Regions from separate parts of the Enterobacter sp. SA187 genome, predicted to be linked through region 1. Evidence: predicted binding sites of a transcription regulator. Region 1 holds the regulator's gene; each other region holds the start of a gene.
The links. The regulator Fur, encoded in region 1, represses iron uptake genes when iron is present. The targets are predictions, from matches to a motif close to ATAATAATGAGAACNACTATCAA.

Region 2: ygiD (4,5-DOPA dioxygenase extradiol) is a predicted target of Fur. The motif match lies at 1,972-1,994, and genes of this name have one in related genera.
Region 3: feoA (ferrous iron transporter A) is a predicted target of Fur. The motif match lies at 1,556-1,578, and genes of this name have one in related genera.
Region 4: sufA (Fe-S cluster assembly scaffold SufA) is a predicted target of Fur. The motif match lies at 3,180-3,202, and genes of this name have one in related genera.

What each region holds. Positions count from the first base shown of each region.
Region 1 covers NZ_CP019113.1:2,518,800-2,523,696, reverse strand. The annotation lists gene ybfF (esterase) at 1-451, shown strand, start outside; gene ybfE (LexA regulated protein) at 585-878, shown strand; gene fldA (flavodoxin FldA) at 1,029-1,559, shown strand; gene fur (ferric iron uptake transcriptional regulator) at 1,847-2,296, shown strand; gene acuI (acrylyl-CoA reductase (NADPH)) at 2,392-3,372, opposite strand; gene BMF08_RS12050 (winged helix-turn-helix domain-containing protein) at 3,647-4,519, shown strand; gene BMF08_RS12045 (hypothetical protein) at 4,497-4,897, shown strand, end outside.
Region 2 covers NZ_CP019113.1:419,979-424,875, forward strand. The annotation lists gene BMF08_RS02035 (glutathionylspermidine synthase family protein) at 1-983, shown strand, start outside; gene ygiD (4,5-DOPA dioxygenase extradiol) at 1,022-1,810, opposite strand; partial or broken gene zupT (zinc transporter ZupT) at 2,007-2,784, shown strand; gene BMF08_RS02050 (hypothetical protein) at 2,781-2,981, opposite strand; gene BMF08_RS02055 (aryl-sulfate sulfotransferase) at 3,333-4,897, shown strand, end outside.
Region 3 covers NZ_CP019113.1:794,981-799,877, forward strand. The annotation lists gene BMF08_RS04015 (Tex family protein) at 1-1,346, shown strand, start outside; gene feoA (ferrous iron transporter A) at 1,689-1,916, shown strand; gene feoB (Fe(2+) transporter permease subunit FeoB) at 1,949-4,270, shown strand; gene feoC ([Fe-S]-dependent transcriptional repressor FeoC) at 4,282-4,518, shown strand; gene BMF08_RS04035 (YdgH/BhsA/McbA-like domain containing protein) at 4,552-4,821, opposite strand.
Region 4 covers NZ_CP019113.1:3,063,304-3,068,200, forward strand. The annotation lists gene ydiJ (D-2-hydroxyglutarate dehydrogenase YdiJ) at 1-1,015, shown strand, start outside; gene menI (1,4-dihydroxy-2-naphthoyl-CoA hydrolase) at 1,012-1,422, shown strand; gene lpxP (kdo(2)-lipid IV(A) palmitoleoyltransferase) at 1,624-2,538, shown strand; gene sufA (Fe-S cluster assembly scaffold SufA) at 3,242-3,610, shown strand; gene sufB (Fe-S cluster assembly protein SufB) at 3,619-4,897, shown strand, end outside.

The sequences.
Region 1 (4,897 bases):
GCTGGTGGCGATTGATATGGCGCCGGTCGCTTATCCGGTGCGCCGCCACGACGAGATTTTTACCGCCATCAATGCCGTTACCGATGCCGGGGTGAGCACCCGCCAGCAGGCCGCCGCCGTGATGCGCGAGCATCTGGACGAAGAAGGCGTGATCCAGTTTCTGCTTAAATCCTGGGCCGACGGCGGGTGGCGCTTTAACGTGCCGGTACTCTGGGATCAGTATGAGAACATCATCGGCTGGAAAACCGTCCCCGCCTTCGATAAACCGGCCCTGTTTATTCGCGGCGGCAACTCCCCTTACGTGACCGATGCGTACCGTGATGCGCTGCTGGCGCAATTCCCGCAGGCGCGGGCGCATGTGGTCGCCGGTGCCGGGCACTGGGTGCATGCGGAAAAACCCGATGCCGTACTGCGGGCGATCCGTCGCTATCTTGCTGATAATGCCAGTTGATTAAAAACCCGGCGACCGAGCGCCGCGACGCGCCCGGTCGTTGGCGTGCCCCTCTCCCTGATGTATGATGGCGCGCTAATTGCGCAGGGCCTCCACCAGGCAGCTTGTTTTTCCCCCGACGTCACTCAAAATCATGGCTAAAGAACAAACGGACCGCACGACACTCGATCTGTTCGCGAATGATCGTCGCCCAGGACGACCGAAAACGAATCCGCATTCGCGTGACGAACAGTTGCGCATTAATAAGCGGAATCAGCTGAAACGCGATAAGGTTCGTGGCCTCAAACGCGTCGAGCTAAAACTAAACGCGGACGCCGTCGAAGCCTTAAATGAACTGGCCGAGGATCGTGACATCAGCCGTAGCGAACTGATTGAGGAGCTTTTAATGGCTCAGCTCGCGCTGCTGCGCGGCCAGGGGATAGTCTGAAAATCCCGCTAAATATCACTTTCATGTAGCACAGAGTGCAGTCTGAGGCGTTTGCAGTTTCCGCGTCCTTCTCTGTTCTGCTATGATTGCCCTTATCCGTGGGCATTGCGCCACCACCATATCATTAAGTTTCAAGAGGTTATTTTACTCATGGCAATCACAGGCATTTTTTTCGGCAGCGACACGGGTAATACCGAAAATATCGCGAAAATGATCCAAAAGCAGCTTGGTAAAGATGTTGCGGACGTGCATGACATCGCCAAAAGCAGCAAAGAAGATCTCGAAGGTTACGATATTCTGCTGCTGGGCATCCCGACCTGGTACTATGGTGAAGCGCAGTGCGACTGGGACGATTTCTTCCCGACGCTGGAAGAGGTCGATTTCAACGGCAAATTAGTCGCCCTGTTCGGCTGTGGCGACCAGGAAGACTACGCGGAATATTTCTGCGATGCGCTGGGCACCATCCGCGACATCATCGAGCCGCGCGGCGCGACTATCGTCGGTCACTGGCCGACCGCGGGCTACCATTTCGAAGCCTCCAAAGGTCTGGCGGACGACGACCACTTCGTCGGTCTGGCCATTGATGAAGACCGCCAGCCGGAACTGACCGCTGAGCGCGTGGAAAAATGGGTGAAGCAGATTTCTGAAGAACTTCATTTAGATGAGATCATCAACGCCTGATTTTTGTGCGGCGTAACCTGTTGGCTGCGCCGCATTAATAGATATAACCAATCAAAATAATTGCTACAATTTTTTAACTTTCGCACGCATACCTGTACAATATCCCCTGATTGAACGTGATTGCTTACGGGTTTGTTAGTGACACCACGTTTTATACGCATACTTTGCTTGAGGACTTGCAGTTTTCATTTAGACATGGCAGTTCTATAATGAGACGCATTAACTCAACGTCATTCTCATTAACTTCCATTTGGAAGTGAATCGTTTAGCTACAGGACAGATTCCGCATGACTGACAATAACACCGCACTAAAGAAGGCTGGCCTGAAAGTCACGCTTCCTCGGTTAAAGATCCTTGAGGTACTCCAGGGACCTGACAACCACCATGTCAGTGCGGAAGATTTATACAAACGACTGATCGACATGGGCGAAGAGATTGGCCTGGCGACGGTCTACCGTGTACTTAACCAGTTCGATGACGCCGGTATTGTGACCCGTCATAATTTCGAAGGCGGTAAATCTGTTTTTGAACTGACGCAGCAGCATCACCACGATCACCTGATCTGCCTCGACTGCGGCAAGGTTATTGAGTTCAGCGATGACTCCATTGAATTACGTCAGCGTGAAATCGCCGCTCAGCACGGGATCCGCCTGACCAACCACAGCCTTTACCTCTACGGCCACTGCGCCGAAGGCGATTGCCGCGAAAACGACACCGCGCACGATATTCGCAAATAACGTTGCTGCAAATTGCCCGGCGGCGCAAGCTTGCCGGGCCTACGTTATATTGTAGGCCGGGTAAGCGTCAGCGCCACCCGGCAACCCCGCCAGAATTAAATCTCAATCACCGCACGGCCACGGATCTGCCCGTTCAGCAGTTTTTCCGCCACGTCAATGGCATCGCTCAGCGGATAAGTAGCGCTCAGTTTTTCCAGCGCCGCAGGCGTTAAATACTGACAGGCTTTCTCCCAGATCGCCGGACGTTTTTCGCTGCTCACCATCACGCTGTCGATACCGCGCAGCGTGACGCCGCGCAGGATGAAAGGCGCCACTGTCGCCGGGAGATCCATGCCCTGCGCCATGCCGCACGCCGCGACTATGCCGTCATAACGGACGCTGGCGCAGACGTTGCTCAGCGTATGGCTGCCGACGGTATCAATCGCCGCCGCCCAGCGCTCTTTCTGCAGGGGTTTACCCGGCGCGCTCAGCTCATCACGGTTAATAATGTCGCTGGCCCCCAGCTGTTCGCGCATCCATCCGGCTTCCTGCGGACGCCCGGTCGACGCCACCACCTGATAGCCCATGGCAGACAGAATGATCACCGCGCAGCTGCCCACGCCGCCGCCCGCGCCGGTCACCAGCACCGGGCCGTCTTCCGGCTTCACGCCGTGATCCAGTACCGCCTGCACGCACAGCATGGCGGTAAAGCCCGCCGTACCGATAGCCATCACCTGTTTTGCATCCGCGCCGGACGGCATTTTCGTCAGCCATTCGCTTTTGACCCGCGCCTTGCCTGCCAGTCCGCCCCAGTGACGCTCGCCCACGCCCCAGCCGGTCAGCAGCACGCGGTCGCCCACGGCAAACGCCGCGCTGTCGCTGGCGATTACGGTACCGGCGAAATCAATACCCGGCACCATAGGGAACTGGCGCACAATCGGGCCGCGACCGGTAATAGCCAGCGCATCTTTATAGTTAATGGAGGAGTATTCCACCGCGACGGTGACGTCCCCGTCCGGCAACGCCTGCTCGTCCAGCTCCACCAGGGATGCCGAATACTGTCCTTCCGCTTTATCGATCTGAATGGCTTTAAACATGATGACCTCATTACATTAATCAAACTTGCCAGTCGCGACGGCCTTTGCGGGCCGATCGTCTACAATTACCAGCGACGTTAATACCCCCAGGCGCTGACGGCAAGCTTTATCAATCCGTTAGCTTAGAAATTAATTAATTATTAATTTATGAGTTAAGACTATTCTTAGATTGATGGGGTGATAATCATCCGATACATTTACCCTCCCTGCGGCTAAGTGGAATCTTACGTTGTGAAAAATAAATTATTACTCACCAATTTATTAACAGATTACTATGCAGATCATTGTTAATAACTGGAAAGTTGAACCGTCGTTAAACGGTCTGGTACACCGGGAAACGGGGGAGATCCGCCGCCTCGGCGAATTCCATTTTATTATGCTCGAAACGCTGGTTAATCATGCCGGGGAGGTGGTGTCGCGTGATTTTCTGATGAGCGAGGTATGGAAAAACCGCGTCGTCGGAAATAACAGCCTGCTGACCGCTGTCTATGCTCTGCGGGTGGCGCTGGGGGACGATGGCCGGGTACAGGAGATCATCAAAACCATCCCGAAAAAAGGCTATCTGCTGAACAAAGACTTTATCGTCCTGTTACCGGATGAGCCGCTCCCTGCGCCCCAGCCCCTGACTCAGCCCAATCCTGAACCGGTTGCCGACGTGACGGATGCCCCGCCCGCCAGCGCGCCTGCGCCGCGCAATAAACCCCGCCTGATCGCCCTGGCGGCGCTGTTGCTGCTGCTTGGCTGCGGGCTTATCTGGCTGATTTATCCCGGGGGGCAGAATTCTGCGCCGCTTGCCACTTCCCGTCTGTCGATTAAAGAAGAGCTGTCGCCGCAAAATGACAAAATTAAATTATTTCGACTGCACCGCACGGGGGTGAATACATCAGGCGCGGTATTGTCGTCGCATATTGCGGAGTCGCTGGAAGGCATCAATATGCTGCTTACGGCGCATAAGGCAACGCTGACGATTTATTATTACGGGGCGGTACAAAAAATGTCGGTGATCCTGCTGGTGCAAAATCAGTGCGGTAAAGAATATCAGTTGTTAATGGAAATTCGCAGCTGGCAACAGGATGTTAAAAAACTGGGTCAATTAATTCACAAGGAAACGGAGCGCACGCTTAATGAAATGCCTGCCTGTTCGTAATGTTATCGCGGGTCTGCTGCTCGCCGGTCTCGCCGGTAGCCTTCAGGCCGCGCCCGTTATTGCCCGCACCCAGGTCGGGATTTACGATCTGGCAACGGCTGAACACGCGGTTTATAACCTGACCACCGCCCCCGCGGAGCGGGGAGCGCGCCTGGTCCTGACCCGGCCAGGGGATGAGGCTTTTGCCCTGCAGATGCAGCTGATCGCCTGTACCGCCCCCGGCGGCGAGCAGAGCGGCGAATCGTTTTTACGTCTGCAGAATGCTCATGTCACCGGCACGGACGCCACGCTGTTCCCGGTGCTGGGCTTTATCAATGATAACGATCTGCAAAGTGTGAGCGTGCCGCTGGGCGACGCTCGCCAGCTGCTGTTTAATCA
Region 2 (4,897 bases), 2.1 Mb from region 1:
TGAAGGTGGTGGAAAAGGTGATTGCCAGCGATGCGCTGATGACCAAATTCCGCATTCCTAAACACACCTGGGGCTTTGTGCGCCAGTCCTGGCAGACGCAGCAACCCTCGCTTTACTCCCGCCTCGATCTGGCGTGGGACGGCGTGGGCGATCCTAAACTGCTGGAGAACAACGCCGATACGCCGACCTCGCTGTATGAAGCGGCATTTTTCCAGTGGCTGTGGATGGAAGATCAGCTGAATGCCGGCAATCTGCCCGCTGGCAGCGATCAGTTCAACAGCCTGCAGGAAAAGCTGATCGAGCGCTTCGGCGAGCTGCGCGACCAGTATGGTTTTAACCTGCTGCACATGGCCTGCTGCCGGGATACCGTGGAAGATCGCGGCACCGTGCAATATCTGCAGGACTGCGCCGCCGAAGCCGGTATCGCCACCGAATTCCTCTATATGGAAGACATTGGCCTCGGTGAAAAGGGCCAGTTCAGCGATTTGCAGGATCAGGTGATCAGCAATCTGTTCAAGCTTTATCCCTGGGAATACATGCTGCGCGAAATGTTCTCCACCAAGCTGGAAGACGCTGGCGTCCGCTGGCTGGAGCCGGCGTGGAAAAGTATTATTTCCAATAAAGCGCTGTTACCGATGCTGTGGGAGATGTTCCCGGATCATCCAAATCTGCTGCCCGCCTGGTTTGCCGAAGATGAGCATCCGACGCCTGAAAAGTACGTGGTGAAGCCAATTTTCTCCCGCGAAGGCGCAAACGTGTCGATCATTGAAAACGGTCAAACCATTGAGCAGGCGGAAGGCCCGTACGGCGAAGAAGGCATGATTGTGCAGGAGTTCTGCCCGCTGCCGAAATTCGGCGACAGCTATGTGCTGATTGGCAGCTGGCTTATCAACGATCAACCTGCGGGGATCGGCATTCGCGAAGATCGGGCGTTGATCACTCAGGATCTGTCGCGCTTCTATCCGCATATTTTTGTGGAATAATCAAAACCCGGTGGCGTTCTGCTTACCGGGTTTTTTGTTTACCCTATCTGTACCGACAGCATACTGATCGAGCCCATTTCCAGACCTTCCACCGGAATAGTGACCGGCTCCTGGCCGTCCCACGCGCCCAGCACGTAGAGCAGCGGCAGGAAGTGATCCGGCGTCGGGTTCGACAGCGAACCGCCTTCATGATCAAGATAATTCACCAGCGGATGCTGCTCCGTCGGCCCTTTCCAGGTCAGATTATCCTTCACATAATCGTTAAATGAGACGGCCCACGGGTAAGGCGTGTTTTCGCCGTGCCAGCGCGCCGTGCGCAGGTTATGCACCACGTTGCCGCTGGCCACCAGCATGATGCCCTGATCGCGCAGCGTGGCGAGCTTGCGCCCCAGTTCGTAATGCCAGGCCGCCGGTTTGGTGCTGTCGAGGCTGAGCTGCACCATCGGGATATCCGCCTGCGGGTACATCTTGATCAGCACGCCCCAGGATCCATGGTCAAAACCCCAGGCTTCCTGATCCAGCGTCACCGGGATCGGCGCTAACAGATCCACCAGTTGCTGCGCCAGCGCAGGTGAGCCGGGGGCCGGATAATGGGTGTCATACAGCGCCTGCGGAAAACCGCCAAAATCATGAATGGTCTTTGGCTCCGCCATAGCCGTCACGCCGGTGCCGCGGGTAAACCAGTGTGCAGAGATCACCACGATGGCTTTCGGACGCGGCAGCGTCTCGCCAAGATGCTGCCAGGTACGGGTGTAAATGTTATCTTCAAGAACATTCATTGGACTGCCGTGACCTAAAAATAGTGCTGGCATACGCGGTGCTGACATGGTCATATCCTTACAAAGGCGGAAAATAATATGCCTTTACCTTACGCTGTTTCCGAAGCGGATAAACGCAGATAACCATGATGAAGATCATCAGGAATTTTGAATGTAAGAAATGCGTAAAGGACGAATGACCCGCTCGCGTTGGCGGTAAATCCTCATTAACATAAATGAGAATTATTATCACAAGGAGTTGTTAATGTCAGTTCCCTTGATCCTGACCTTACTGGCTGGCGCGGCCACCTTTATTGGCGCCATTCTCGGCGTAATGGGCCAGAAGCCCTCCAATCGCGTGCTGGCTTTTTCACTGGGGTTTGCCGCGGGCATCATGCTGTTAATTTCTTTGATGGAGATGCTGCCTGCGGCCTTAGCTACGCCGGATATGCCACCCGTTTCTCGGCTATGGCATGTTTATCGTCGGCCTGCTCGGCTACTTTGCCCTCGATCGCCTGCTGCCTCATGCCCATCCACAGGATCTGCTGCCCGCCACAGAAGGCGAGCCATTGCCGCGTAACCTCAGGCGCACGGCGATCCTGCTGACCCTTGGCATCAGCCTGCACAACTTTCCGGAAGGGATCGCCACCTATGTGACGGCGAGTAACAATCTTGAACTCGGCTTTGGCATCGCCCTTGCCGTAGCGCTGCACAATATTCCTGAAGGGCTGGCGGTGGCCGGGCCGGTTTATGCCGCCACCGGCTCTAAGCGTACCGCCATTTTCTGGGCGGGTATCTCGGGACTGGCGGAGATCCTCGGCGGCGTGCTGGCGTGGCTGATCCTCGGCAGCCTGCTTTCACCGCTATTAATGGCGGCGATCATGGCGGCGGTGGCGGGTATTATGGTCGCTCTGTCGGTGGATGAACTGATGCCGCTGGCAAAAGAGATCGACCCCAACAACAACCCCAGCTACGGCGTGCTGTGCGGCATGTCGGTGATGGGCCTGAGCCTGGTGCTGCTACAGTTTCTGGGCGTGGGCTAAGCGTCTTTCTCTGCGGCTGCCGGAGGCTGTCCGGCAGCTTTCCCCTCTTTTCCTTTTTTACTCTGGCTGAGCTTTTGCAGCCCTGCCAGCAGGGCGTCTCTGTCCTGCCGGTAGGCGGCGCAGTAGCGTTTTATATGACAGACGTAGCCCAGGATTGCCACGCCGATGATCACCAGCCAGTACCATGCGATAAACATTTTTACTCTCCTGATAATCTGCTTTCGCGCGGAGGCTTTCGACGCGCATATTTTCTCATAGTGACAGACTTTTACGCTTATAAACTGATACCGATCATATAAACACCTGCTAACAGCAATAAACATCTTTATATATTCTTAAAAATAAAAGCTATGGAAGCGGCTCACATAATTTTATCAGGATGATTTACCCGCGCACGCACAGGCTTATTATCACTGTGCAGTTCATACATATTATTACTCACCACAGATTCGGTATCGCTATTAATCATGAAAGTATAACTCCGCTCAATAAACGGCAAAATCATATTTATTATGAATGATTAAAGTCGTCAAAAAAGGAATTTTATTATGCTCAAACCCTACCAGAAGCTGTTAATCGCTGGCATGGCATTATCCTTTAGCCTGACAACCGCCAGTTCCCTCGCCGCCGGATTTCAGCCTGCGCCACCGGCAGGAAAATTAGGTTCAGTCATTGTCGACCCCTACGGTAATGCCCCGCTCACCGCGTTAATTTCCCTCGACAGCCATAACATTTCCGATGTGAAAGTTACGGTGCATGGCAAAGGGGAAAAAGGCGTGCCCATCAGCTATGCCGTGGGTGCCGCGTCACTCAGGAATTACGATGGCATTCCGGTTTTTGGTTTATATCAAAAATACAATAATAAGGTCACGGTGGAGTACAAAGAAAACGGTAAACCCGTAAAAGAGGATTACGTTATTACGACATCCGCTATCGTGAACCATTATGTCGATAACCGTTCCTTCAGCGATCTGCAACAAACCAAAGTGATTAAAGTCGCTCCCGGTTTTGAAGATCGCCTTTATATGGTGAATACCCACACCTTTACGCCGCAGGGTTCCGATCTGCACTGGCATGGCGAAAAAGATAAAAATGCGGAGATCCTTGATGCCGGTCCCGCAGGCGGCGCGCTGCCGTTCGATATTGCCCCCTTCACTTTTGTAGTGGACACCCAGGGGGAATACCGCTGGTGGCTGGAGCAGGACGCGCTCTATGACGGCAAAGATGTCGATATTAATAAACGCGGCTATCTGATGGGGATCCGCGAAACGCCGCGCGGCACCTTTACGGCGGTGCAGGGTCAGCACTGGTATGAATTCGATATGCTCGGCCAGGTGCTGGAAGATCATAAATTACCGCGCGGCTTCCTGGACGCCACCCACGAGTCGCTGGAAACGCCTAAAGGCACCGTGTTACTGCGCGTGGGCAAACGCAACTACAAGCGCGATGACGGGCTGCATGTTCACACCATTCGCGATCACATCATCGAAGTGGACAAGTCCGGACGCGTCCTTGACGTCTGGGATCTGAATAAAATCCTCGATCCCCTGCGCGACAGTCTGCTGGGCGCGCTGGACGCCGGGGCGGTATGCGTTAACGTCGATCTGAAACATGCCGGGCAGCAGGCGAAGCTGGAGCCTGATACGCCCTATGGCGATGCGTTAGGCGTGGGGCCGGGCCGCAACTGGGCGCACGTGAACTCCATTGCCTACGATGCCAAAGATGACTCGATTATTCTCTCCTCCCGTCATCAGGGCGTGGTGAAAATCGGCCGGGACAAGCAGGTGAAATGGATCCTCGCGCCGTCAAAAGGCTGGAACGAAAAGCTTGCGCCTAAATTGCTGAAACCCGTGGGGAAAGATGGCAAACCGCTCACCTGCGATGAAAACGGCAAGTGCCAGAACACCGATTTTGATTTCGCTTATACCCAGCATACCGCCTGGTTGTCCAGCAAAGGCACCCTGACGGTCTTTGATAATGGCGATGGCCGTGGTCTGGAGCAACCCGCTCTGCCCACCATGAAATACTCGCGCTTTGTGGAATACAAAATTGACGAGAAAAACATGACGGTGCAGCAAGTGTGGGAATACGGCAAAGATCGGGGATATGATTT
Region 3 (4,897 bases), 1.7 Mb from region 1:
TGGGTCTCGATCCCGGCCTGCGCACCGGCGTGAAAGTGGCGGTGGTTGACGGCACCGGCAAGCTGGTGGCGACCGACACCATCTATCCGCACACCGGCCAGGCTGCGAAAGCGGCGGTAGTGGTCGCCACGCTGTGCGAAAAACATAACGTTGAGCTGGTGGCCATCGGTAACGGTACCGCTTCCCGCGAAACCGAGCGCTTCTTCCTCGACGTGCAAAAGCAGTTCCCGAAAGTCACGGCGCAAAAAGTGATCGTCAGCGAAGCGGGCGCATCCGTCTATTCCGCCTCAGAACTGGCGGCGCTGGAGTTCCCGGATCTGGATGTCTCCATCCGTGGCGCGGTGTCTATCGCCCGTCGTTTACAGGATCCGCTGGCGGAGCTGGTGAAAATCGATCCGAAATCCATCGGCGTCGGCCAGTACCAGCACGACGTCAGCCAGTCACAGCTGGCGCGTAAGCTCGATGCGGTGGTGGAAGACTGCGTAAACGCCGTGGGCGTCGATCTGAATACCGCCTCCGTACCGCTGTTAACCCGCGTGGCGGGTTTAACCCGCATGATGGCGCAGAATATTGTCGCCTGGCGCGATGAGAACGGGCAGTTCCAGAACCGCCAGCAGTTGCTGAAGGTGAGCCGTTTGGGGCCGAAAGCCTTCGAGCAGTGCGCGGGCTTCCTGCGTATTAACCACGGCGATAACCCGCTGGATGCGTCAACGGTGCACCCGGAAGCCTATCCGGTGGTGGAGCGCATTCTGGCCGCCACAGAGCAGTCATTGCGCGATCTGATGGGTAACGGCAACGAGCTGCGTCAGCTGAAAGCCTCGGACTTCACCGATGAGCGTTTCGGCGTGCCGACGGTGACCGACATCATCAAAGAGCTGGAAAAACCAGGCCGCGATCCGCGTCCGGAATTCAAAACCGCGACCTTCGCCGAGGGCGTGGAAACCATGAACGACCTGCTGCCAGGCATGATCCTTGAAGGCGCGGTGACCAACGTCACCAACTTTGGCGCATTCGTGGACATCGGCGTGCATCAGGACGGCCTGGTGCATATCTCCTCGCTGTCCAACAAGTTTGTCGACGATCCGCACAGCGTGGTGAAAGCCGGTGATATCGTCAAAGTGAAGGTGATGGAAGTCGATCTGCCGCGAAAACGTATCGCCCTGACCATGCGTCTTGACGAACAGCCAGGCGAAACCAGTTCCCGTCGCGGCAGTGGCCCGCAGCGCGAACAGGCCAGCCGCCCGGCAGCGCGCGGGGCGGCAAAACCACGCGGTCGTGATGCTCAGCCATCCGGCAACAGCGCGATGATGGATGCGCTGGCGGCGGCCATGGGTAAAAAACGTTAATCTTTTTTTCGCCCTCTCCTGCGGGAGAGGGAATTAACTTTAAATAATTAATAAAACTTAACAGATCACTATTTTTCACATTATTAACACAATGCGTTAATTCTGGTTCCATTTAACTAAAATCATTTCCGCGCTTATTTTTGAGCTAAATCAAAAGTCCCGCATATTAATCGTCAATATAACATTCACACACATTTTATCCGTTGATGATAAAAACCATTCTCATTACCATTCTTTCAGTTGATTATTTTGTCACCGACGCCGGGGTCGCTTATTCCGCTTTTCCTGAATGTTGACGACGCCCGGCACACTACCCTGATTTGCAAAATTAAGTAGGTCCTTATGGCATTCTCACCTGACAGCGCGTGGAAAATTACCGGTTTCGCCCCTGAAATCAGCGCGGCTTACCGTCAGAAACTGCTTTCGCTTGGCATGCTGCCGGGCTCGTCATTTAACGTGGTGCGCGTCGCGCCCTTCGGTGACCCTGTACATATTGAAACCCGTCGGGTCAGCCTGGTATTACGAAAAAAAGATCTGGCGTTATTAGAAGTGGAAGCGGTATCCCGTTAATAAGCGACTGACTCACAGAGCGCAGCAATACTATGAAAAAATTAACCCTCGGTTTAATTGGCAATCCTAATTCCGGCAAGACAACTTTATTTAATCAGCTTACCGGCGCGCGTCAGCGTGTCGGTAACTGGGCGGGCGTCACGGTGGAGCGTAAAGAAGGGCTGTTCTCCACCACTGACCACGCGGTAACCCTGGTGGATCTGCCTGGCACCTATTCTCTGACCACCATTTCATCGCAAACCTCCCTCGATGAACAGATCGCCTGCCACTACATTCTGAGCGGCGAGGCGGACATGCTGATCAACGTGGTGGATGCGTCAAATCTGGAGCGTAATCTCTACCTGACGCTACAGCTGCTGGAGCTGGGCATTCCCTGCATCGTGGCGCTTAACATGCTCGACATTGCCGAGAAACAGCAGATCCGCATCGACATCGATGCCCTGTCCGCCCGCCTGGGTTGCCCGGTGGTGCCGCTGGTATCAACGCGCGGGCGCGGCATCGACGCCCTTAAGCTGGCGATTGACCGCCACCAGCAGAATCAGGCTATCAGCCTGGTGCATTATGCGCGTCCCCTGCTGCGGGAAGCCGCCATGCTGGCGGAAACCATGGATACACAGATGCCGGAACAACAGCGTCGCTGGCTGGCGTTGCAGATGCTGGAAGGCGATATCTACAGCCGCGGCTACGCGGGCGATGCGGCGCAGCATCTGCCGCAGGCGCTGGCGCGTCTGAAAGAGGAGATGGACGATCCTGCCCTGCACATCGCCGACGCCCGTTACCAGACCATCGCGGCCATTTGCGATGCGGTGAGCAACACGTTAACGGCGGAGCCGGGGCGCTTTACCGCCGCCATGGATAAGATCGTCCTCAACCGTCTGCTCGGGCTGCCGATCTTCCTGCTGGTGATGTACGTGATGTTTGTGCTGGCCATTAACATCGGCGGCGCGCTGGCGCCGATCTTTGACGCCGGTTCCGTGGCCATTTTCATTCACGGTATTCAGTGGATTGGTTACACGCTGCATTTCCCGGACTGGCTGACCATTTTCCTTGCCCAGGGGCTGGGCGGCGGTATCAACACCGTGCTGCCGCTGGTGCCGCAGATCGGCATGATGTACCTGTTTCTGTCATTCCTTGAAGACTCCGGCTACATGGCGCGCGCGGCCTTTGTGATGGATCGCCTGATGCAGTCGCTGGGGCTACCGGGCAAATCCTTTGTGCCGCTGATTGTCGGCTTTGGCTGTAATGTGCCGTCGGTAATGGGCGCCCGCACGCTGGATGCGCCGCGTGAGCGCCTGATGACCATCATGATGGCACCCTTTATGTCCTGCGGCGCGCGGCTGGCGATCTTCGCGGTGTTCGCCTCAGCCTTCTTCGGGCAGCAGGGTGCGCTGGCGGTGTTCTCGCTCTATGTGCTGGGGATCGTGATGGCTATTCTCACCGGCCTGATGCTCAAGCACACCATTATGCGCGGCGAAGCCTCGCCTTTTGTGATGGAGCTACCGGTGTATCACGTCCCGCATCTGAAAAGCCTGCTGCTGCAAACCTGGCAGCGTCTGAAAGGCTTTGTGCTGCGCGCGGGTAAGGTGATTGTGGTGGTCAGTATTTTCCTCAGCGCCCTGAACAGCTTCACCCTCGGCGGCCAGGCGGCTACCAGTATTAACGATTCGGCGCTCGCCTCAGTCAGCCGCGTGTTCACGCCGCTGCTGGAACCTATCGGCGTGCAGGGCGATCACTGGCAGGCCACCGTCGGCCTGTTTACCGGCGCGATGGCAAAAGAAGTGGTGGTCGGGACATTAAACACCCTCTACACCGCCGAAAACATTCAGGACGCGCCCTTTGATGCCGCGCAGTTCAGCCTGACGGACGAACTGCTGGGCGCCGCGCAAGAAACCTGGCAAAGCCTGGTGGAAACCTTAAGCCTGAGCACGCTGGCTAATCCGATCGAAGCCAGCAAAGGCGACGGCGAAATGGCCACCGGCACCATGGGCGTGATGAGCGAGAAGTTTGGCAGCCCTGCCGCCGCCTACAGCTATCTGATCTTCGTGCTGCTCTACATCCCCTGTATTTCGGTGATGGGGGCCATCGCTCGCGAAGCGAGCCGCGGCTGGATGGGCTTCTCGATCCTCTGGGGGCTGAATATCGCTTATTCGCTCTCAACGGTGTTTTATCAGACGACCACCTTTAGCCAGCACCCGCACTATAGCCTGGTCTGCATCCTCGCGGTGATCCTGTTTAACGTGCTGGTGATTGGCGGCCTGCGTCGCGCCAGAAGCCGGGTGAACGTCGATCTGCTGGCGACGCGTAAACAGCTTGCCCGCTGCTGCGAAGCCAGCACCGGCAGCGACTGTCACTAAGGAGACACGCCATGGCCTCACTGTTTGAGATCCGCGATATGCTGGCCCTGCACGGCAAAATGGAGGCCAGCGCCCTGAGCGCTGCGCTGCATACACCGCTGTCGATGGTGGAAGCGATGCTGAGCCGGATGGAGGCGCTGGGAAAAGTCCGGCGCGTTCAGGAAGAGTCCGGCGGCTGTCTGAGCGGGCAGTGCCGTCAGTGTCCGGAAGGAAAAGCCTGTCTGCGGGAGTGGTGGATGCCTGGCTGACAGACAGGCGGATCGGGGATCCGCCTGCTGCTGTTATTTATACACGTCTGCGGTAGCGTGGATGTCTTTGCCCGTTTTATCACCGCTGGTCACAACATAATATTTCCCGCCCAGCTCATCGGCTTTCTTCACGATTTCCGCTTTCGCATCCATCGGCGCAGTGGTGTCAGAGGTGGTCACTGTGCCAATTTTGGTCAGGTTCATCTCTTTGACTTTATCTTTCTGCAACTCTTCTGCTGCAAGCACGCCAAATGACAGCGATCCAATAACCAGAGACGCGACAATACCGGTAGCAAGTTTCATAGGCTTAACTCCTTTAAGGTTGTGGTTCTTAGGTCATTACGCTTTTCACCAACAAAGCCGCAGTGACATCCTTAAG
Region 4 (4,897 bases), 540 kb from region 1:
TCAGTGTCCGATTAAAATCGATGTGCCGGAGTTCCGCTCCCGCTTCCTGCAACTTTATCACACCCGCTATCTCCGCCCGCTGCGCGATCACCTGGTCGCCTCGGTGGAAAGCTATGCACCGCTGATGGCCCGCGCGCCGAAGACCTTCAACTTCTTCCTGCGCCAGCCCTGGCTGCGCACGCTGTCGGAAAAACGCATCGGCATGGTGGATTTGCCGCTCCTGTCGGTGCCGTCGCTGCAACAGCAGCTGGTGGGGCACCGCACCGCCAATATGACGCTGGAAAATCTGGAACAGTTAAGCGACGAACAAAAAGCCCGCACGGTGCTGGTGGTGCAGGATCCCTTTACCAGCTATTACGATGCGCAGGTGGTGAGCGATTTTGTGCGGCTGGCAGAAAAACTGGGCTACCAGCCGGTGATCCTGCCATTCTCGCCAAACGGCAAAGCGCAGCATATCAAGGGCTTCCTGATGCGCTTTGCGAAAACAGCGCAGAAAACCTCAGACTTCCTGACGCGCATTGCGCAACTGGGGATGCCGATGGTGGGGGTCGATCCGGCGCTGGTGCTGTGCTATCGCGATGAATATAAACAAACGCTGGGCGACAAACGCGGCGAGTTTAACGTGCAGCTGGTGCATGAGTGGCTGCCGGCGGTGCTGGAAAACGTCGAGCCGCGCGTGGTCAGCGGCGAGGCCTGGTATCTGTTCGGCCACTGCACCGAAGTCACCGCGCTGCCGGGGACGCCGGGGCAGTGGGCATCTATCTTTGCCCGTTTCGGCGCGAAACTGGAAAACATCAGCGTCGGTTGCTGCGGCATGGCGGGCACCTACGGCCATGAAGTTAAAAATCACGCCAGTTCGCTGGGGATTTATGAGCTGTCGTGGCATCAGGCGATGCAACGTCTGCCGCGTAATCGCTGTCTGGCGACCGGCTATTCCTGCCGGAGTCAGGTTAAGCGTATTGAGGGCAGCGGGGTACGCCATCCGTTACAGGCTTTACTGGAGATAATTGGATGATCTGGAAACGTGAAGCGACGCTGGAGGCGTTAAACGCCATGAGCGAAGGGAATATGGTCGGGCTGCTGGATATACGATTTGAGCGTATCACTGCTGACAGTCTCGAGGCGACGATGCCGGTGGACAGCCGCACGCATCAGCCATTTGGCCTGCTGCACGGCGGCGCCTCTGTGGTGCTGGCGGAAACGCTTGGCTCGGTGGCGGGCTATCTGTGCAGCGAGGGCGAACAAAATGTGGTGGGGCTGGAAGTGAATGCCAACCATATCCGCGCGGTGCGCAGCGGCCGTGTGCGCGGCGTCTGTACCGCTCTGCATACGGGGGGACGTCATCAGGTCTGGCAGATCCACATTTACGATGAACAGAACCGCCTGTGCTGCGCCTCCCGCCTCACCACCGCCATTATCTAATCCTCTGGGCGGTTGTAGACGCAGCCGCCCACTCCAATCTATCCATCGCGTGATAATTTCGTAGTGTGATATAGTGCGCAATATTGAATCTCTGAGTGGCAGTGTTGTCTAACCCAGAGACGGTAACGCATATAAGCCTGGAAATAAGAATCGTGGTTTCCTTGCGCGCTACTTAATGTGTGTTTTTCAGGTAATCTTGTAATGCGTACTTCCTTAAAGCTCTCTTTTCTTCACCCACGCCACTGGTTTACATGGTTTGGTCTTGGCGTTCTCTGGCTGCTGGTGCAGTTACCCTATCCACTGATCGCTCGTCTCGGTACCTCGCTCGGTACGCTGGCGCGTCCCTTTCTGAAACGCCGTGAAAGCATCGCCCGCCGCAATCTGGAACTCTGTTTTCCGGAGATGGATCCGCTGGTGCGCGAAGTCTTAATCGAAAATAATTTCCGCTCGCTGGGCATGGGGCTGCTGGAAACCGGCATGGCCTGGTTCTGGCCGGACGAGCGCGTGCGTCGCTGGTTTGATGTTGAGGGTTATCAGCATCTGCAGGATGCGCAGGCAAAACAGAAAGGCGTGATGGTTATCGGCGTGCATTTTATGTCGCTGGAGCTGGGCGGTCGGGTGATGGGCCTGTGCCAGCCAATGATGGCGACCTATCGTCCGCATAACAATCCGCTGATGGAGTGGGTGCAGACCCGGGGCCGGATGCGTTCCAATAAATCGATGATCGACCGCCGTAACCTGAAAGGGCTGGTCAACGCGCTGAAAAAGGGTGAAGCCGTATGGTTTGCCCCGGACCAGGATTATGGTCGCAAGGGCAGCACCTTCGCGCCGTTCTTTGACGTTAACGCCGCCACCACCAACGGTACCTATGTGCTGTCGCGTCTGTCCGGCTCTGTGATGTTGACGGTGACGATGGTGCGCAAGCCTGACCGTTCAGGATATTCATTATTTATCGGCCCCGAGCTGACCGATTACCCAAAAGAAAATGAATTCGAAGCCGCCAGCTACATGAACAGGGTTGTCGAGCGTGAGATTTTACGCGCCCCCGACCAGTACCTGTGGGTGCACCGCCGCTTCAAAACCCGCCCGATGGGCGAGTCTTCACTGTATCGTTAAGCTTCGCTGTACGCCTGCCTTCCCTGGCAGGCGCTGACCCTTTTATTTTACCGTTACGATAACTTATTGATTTTTCGATGAGTGATTTGTTACATGTAAAAAAGGGTATTTTATGAGAAAGGAGTGCTTTAACTCAAAAATACAATGGGTTGGCGTGATACTATTGCTGTTCACTGCCGTACAGGCAGCTTAGAAATGCTGCGCTTTATTGGATACGACAAAGTGCAAGTGCACTGCCGTACAGGCAGCCTCAAAATAAAGCCCGTGCAATCACATCACCGTAATAGTTCCGCAGCTACAAAAAGCCCAGGCCCAATTTTGTCGGGTGGCGCTTCGCTTACCCGACCTACCGCAACTGACCCGGCCTGCAATGACAAACTGCGTCTCATGGGCATACTGCCCGCATCATTTGTCACGTTTATATTACAGAATTGTTATAAAATCCTATCTGATAAATAGGCATTGCCTATGCATGTTTCATTTCTCCAGGGTGTGTTAAAGACCACCGCATAAAAATATTTTATATTCAAATGCTTAGTTATCGCAGACCTTTCCGGTTAACCCGGTTGTGAGGGTCTATGCTTAATAGAACTGTGCAAAAAGAGCGCTTCAGGGAATAACCCTTTGGAATAGAGGTTGAAGTGATAATCATTATCACTAACATAGCGTTATGCCCTATGGCGCAATCACGTGAGGTAGACCTATGGAATTGCAAGCAGGAACCTTCGACCCCAACGATCCCGGTTGGCAGGGCCTGACATTAACGCCAGCCGCCGCGAAGCATATCCGCGCGCTGGTGGAAAAGCAGCCAGAGCTGCTCGGCGTACGTCTGGGTATCAAACAGACCGGTTGTGCCGGTTTTGGTTATGTTCTTGATACGGTTTTCGATCCGGTGGCAGACGATCTGCTGTTCGAGTTCGACGGCGCGCGTCTCTACGTGCCGCTTCAGGCGATGCCCTTTATTGACGGCACCGAAGTGGACTATGTGCGCGAAGGACTGAATCAGATTTTCAAATTCAATAACCCGAAAGCGCAGCACGAATGCGGCTGCGGCGAAAGCTTTGGGGTATAGGCGGTACTATGTCTCGTAATACTGAAGCGACTGACGATGTCAAAACCTGGTCCGGCCCGCTGAATTACAAAGAGGGCTTCTTCACCCGGTTACAGACGGACGAAATGGCTCACGGCATCAATGAAGATGTCGTGCGGGCGATCTCGGCCAAACGCAACGAACCTGAATGGATGCTGGAGTTCCGCCTGAAGGCCTATCATGCCTGGCTGGAAATGGAAGAACCGCACTGGCTTAAAGCCCATTACGACAAGCTGGATTACCAGGATTACAGCTACTACTCCGCGCCATCCTGCGGCAACTGCGACGACACCTGCGCCTCGCAGCCGGGCGCGGTACAGCAAACCGGCGCCGGCAGCTATCTGACCGACGAAGTGGAAGAGGCTTTTAATCAGCTGGGCGTACCGGTGCGTGAAGGGCGCGAAGTGGCGATGGACGCCATTTTTGACTCGGTGTCCGTGGCCACCACCTATCGTGAAAAGCTCGCTGAGCACGGCGTGATCTTCAGCTCCTTCGGGGAGGCGATCCACGATCATCCGGAGCTGGTGCAGAAGTATCTCGGCACCGTGGTGCCGTCGAACGATAACTTCTTTGCGGCGCTCAATGCGGCGGTCGCCTCGGACGGCACCTTTATCTACATCCCGAAAGGGGTGCGCTGTCCGATGGAGCTGTCCACCTATTTCCGTATCAACGCGGAAAAAACCGGCCAGTTCGAGCGCACCATTTTGATCGCCGATGAAGGCAGCTACGTCAGCTATATCGAAGGCTGCTCCGCGCCGGTGCGCGACAGCTACCAGCTGCATGCGGCGGTGGTGGAAGTGATCATTCACAAAGATGCGGAAGTGAAGTACTCCACCGTGCAGAACTGGTTCCCCGGCGATAACAATACCGGCGGTATTCTGAACTTCGTCACCAAGCGTGCGCTGTGTGAAGGCGAAAACAGCAAAATGTCCTGGACGCAGTCGGAAACCGGGTCGGCCATCACCTGGAAATACCCGAGCTGCATTCTGCGCGGCGACAACTCCATCGGCGAGTTCTACTCGGTGGCGCTGACCAGCGGGCATCAGCAGGCGGATACCGGCACCAAGATGATCCACATCGGCAAGAACACCCGTTCGACCATTATCTCGAAAGGGATCTCCGCCGGGAAAAGTCAGAACAGCTATCGCGGGCTGGTAAAAATCATGCCGACCGCCACTAACGCGCGTAACTTTACCCAGTGTGACTCGATGCTGATTGGCCCGGACTGCGGCGCTCACACCTTCCCGTATGTGGAATGCCGCAATAACA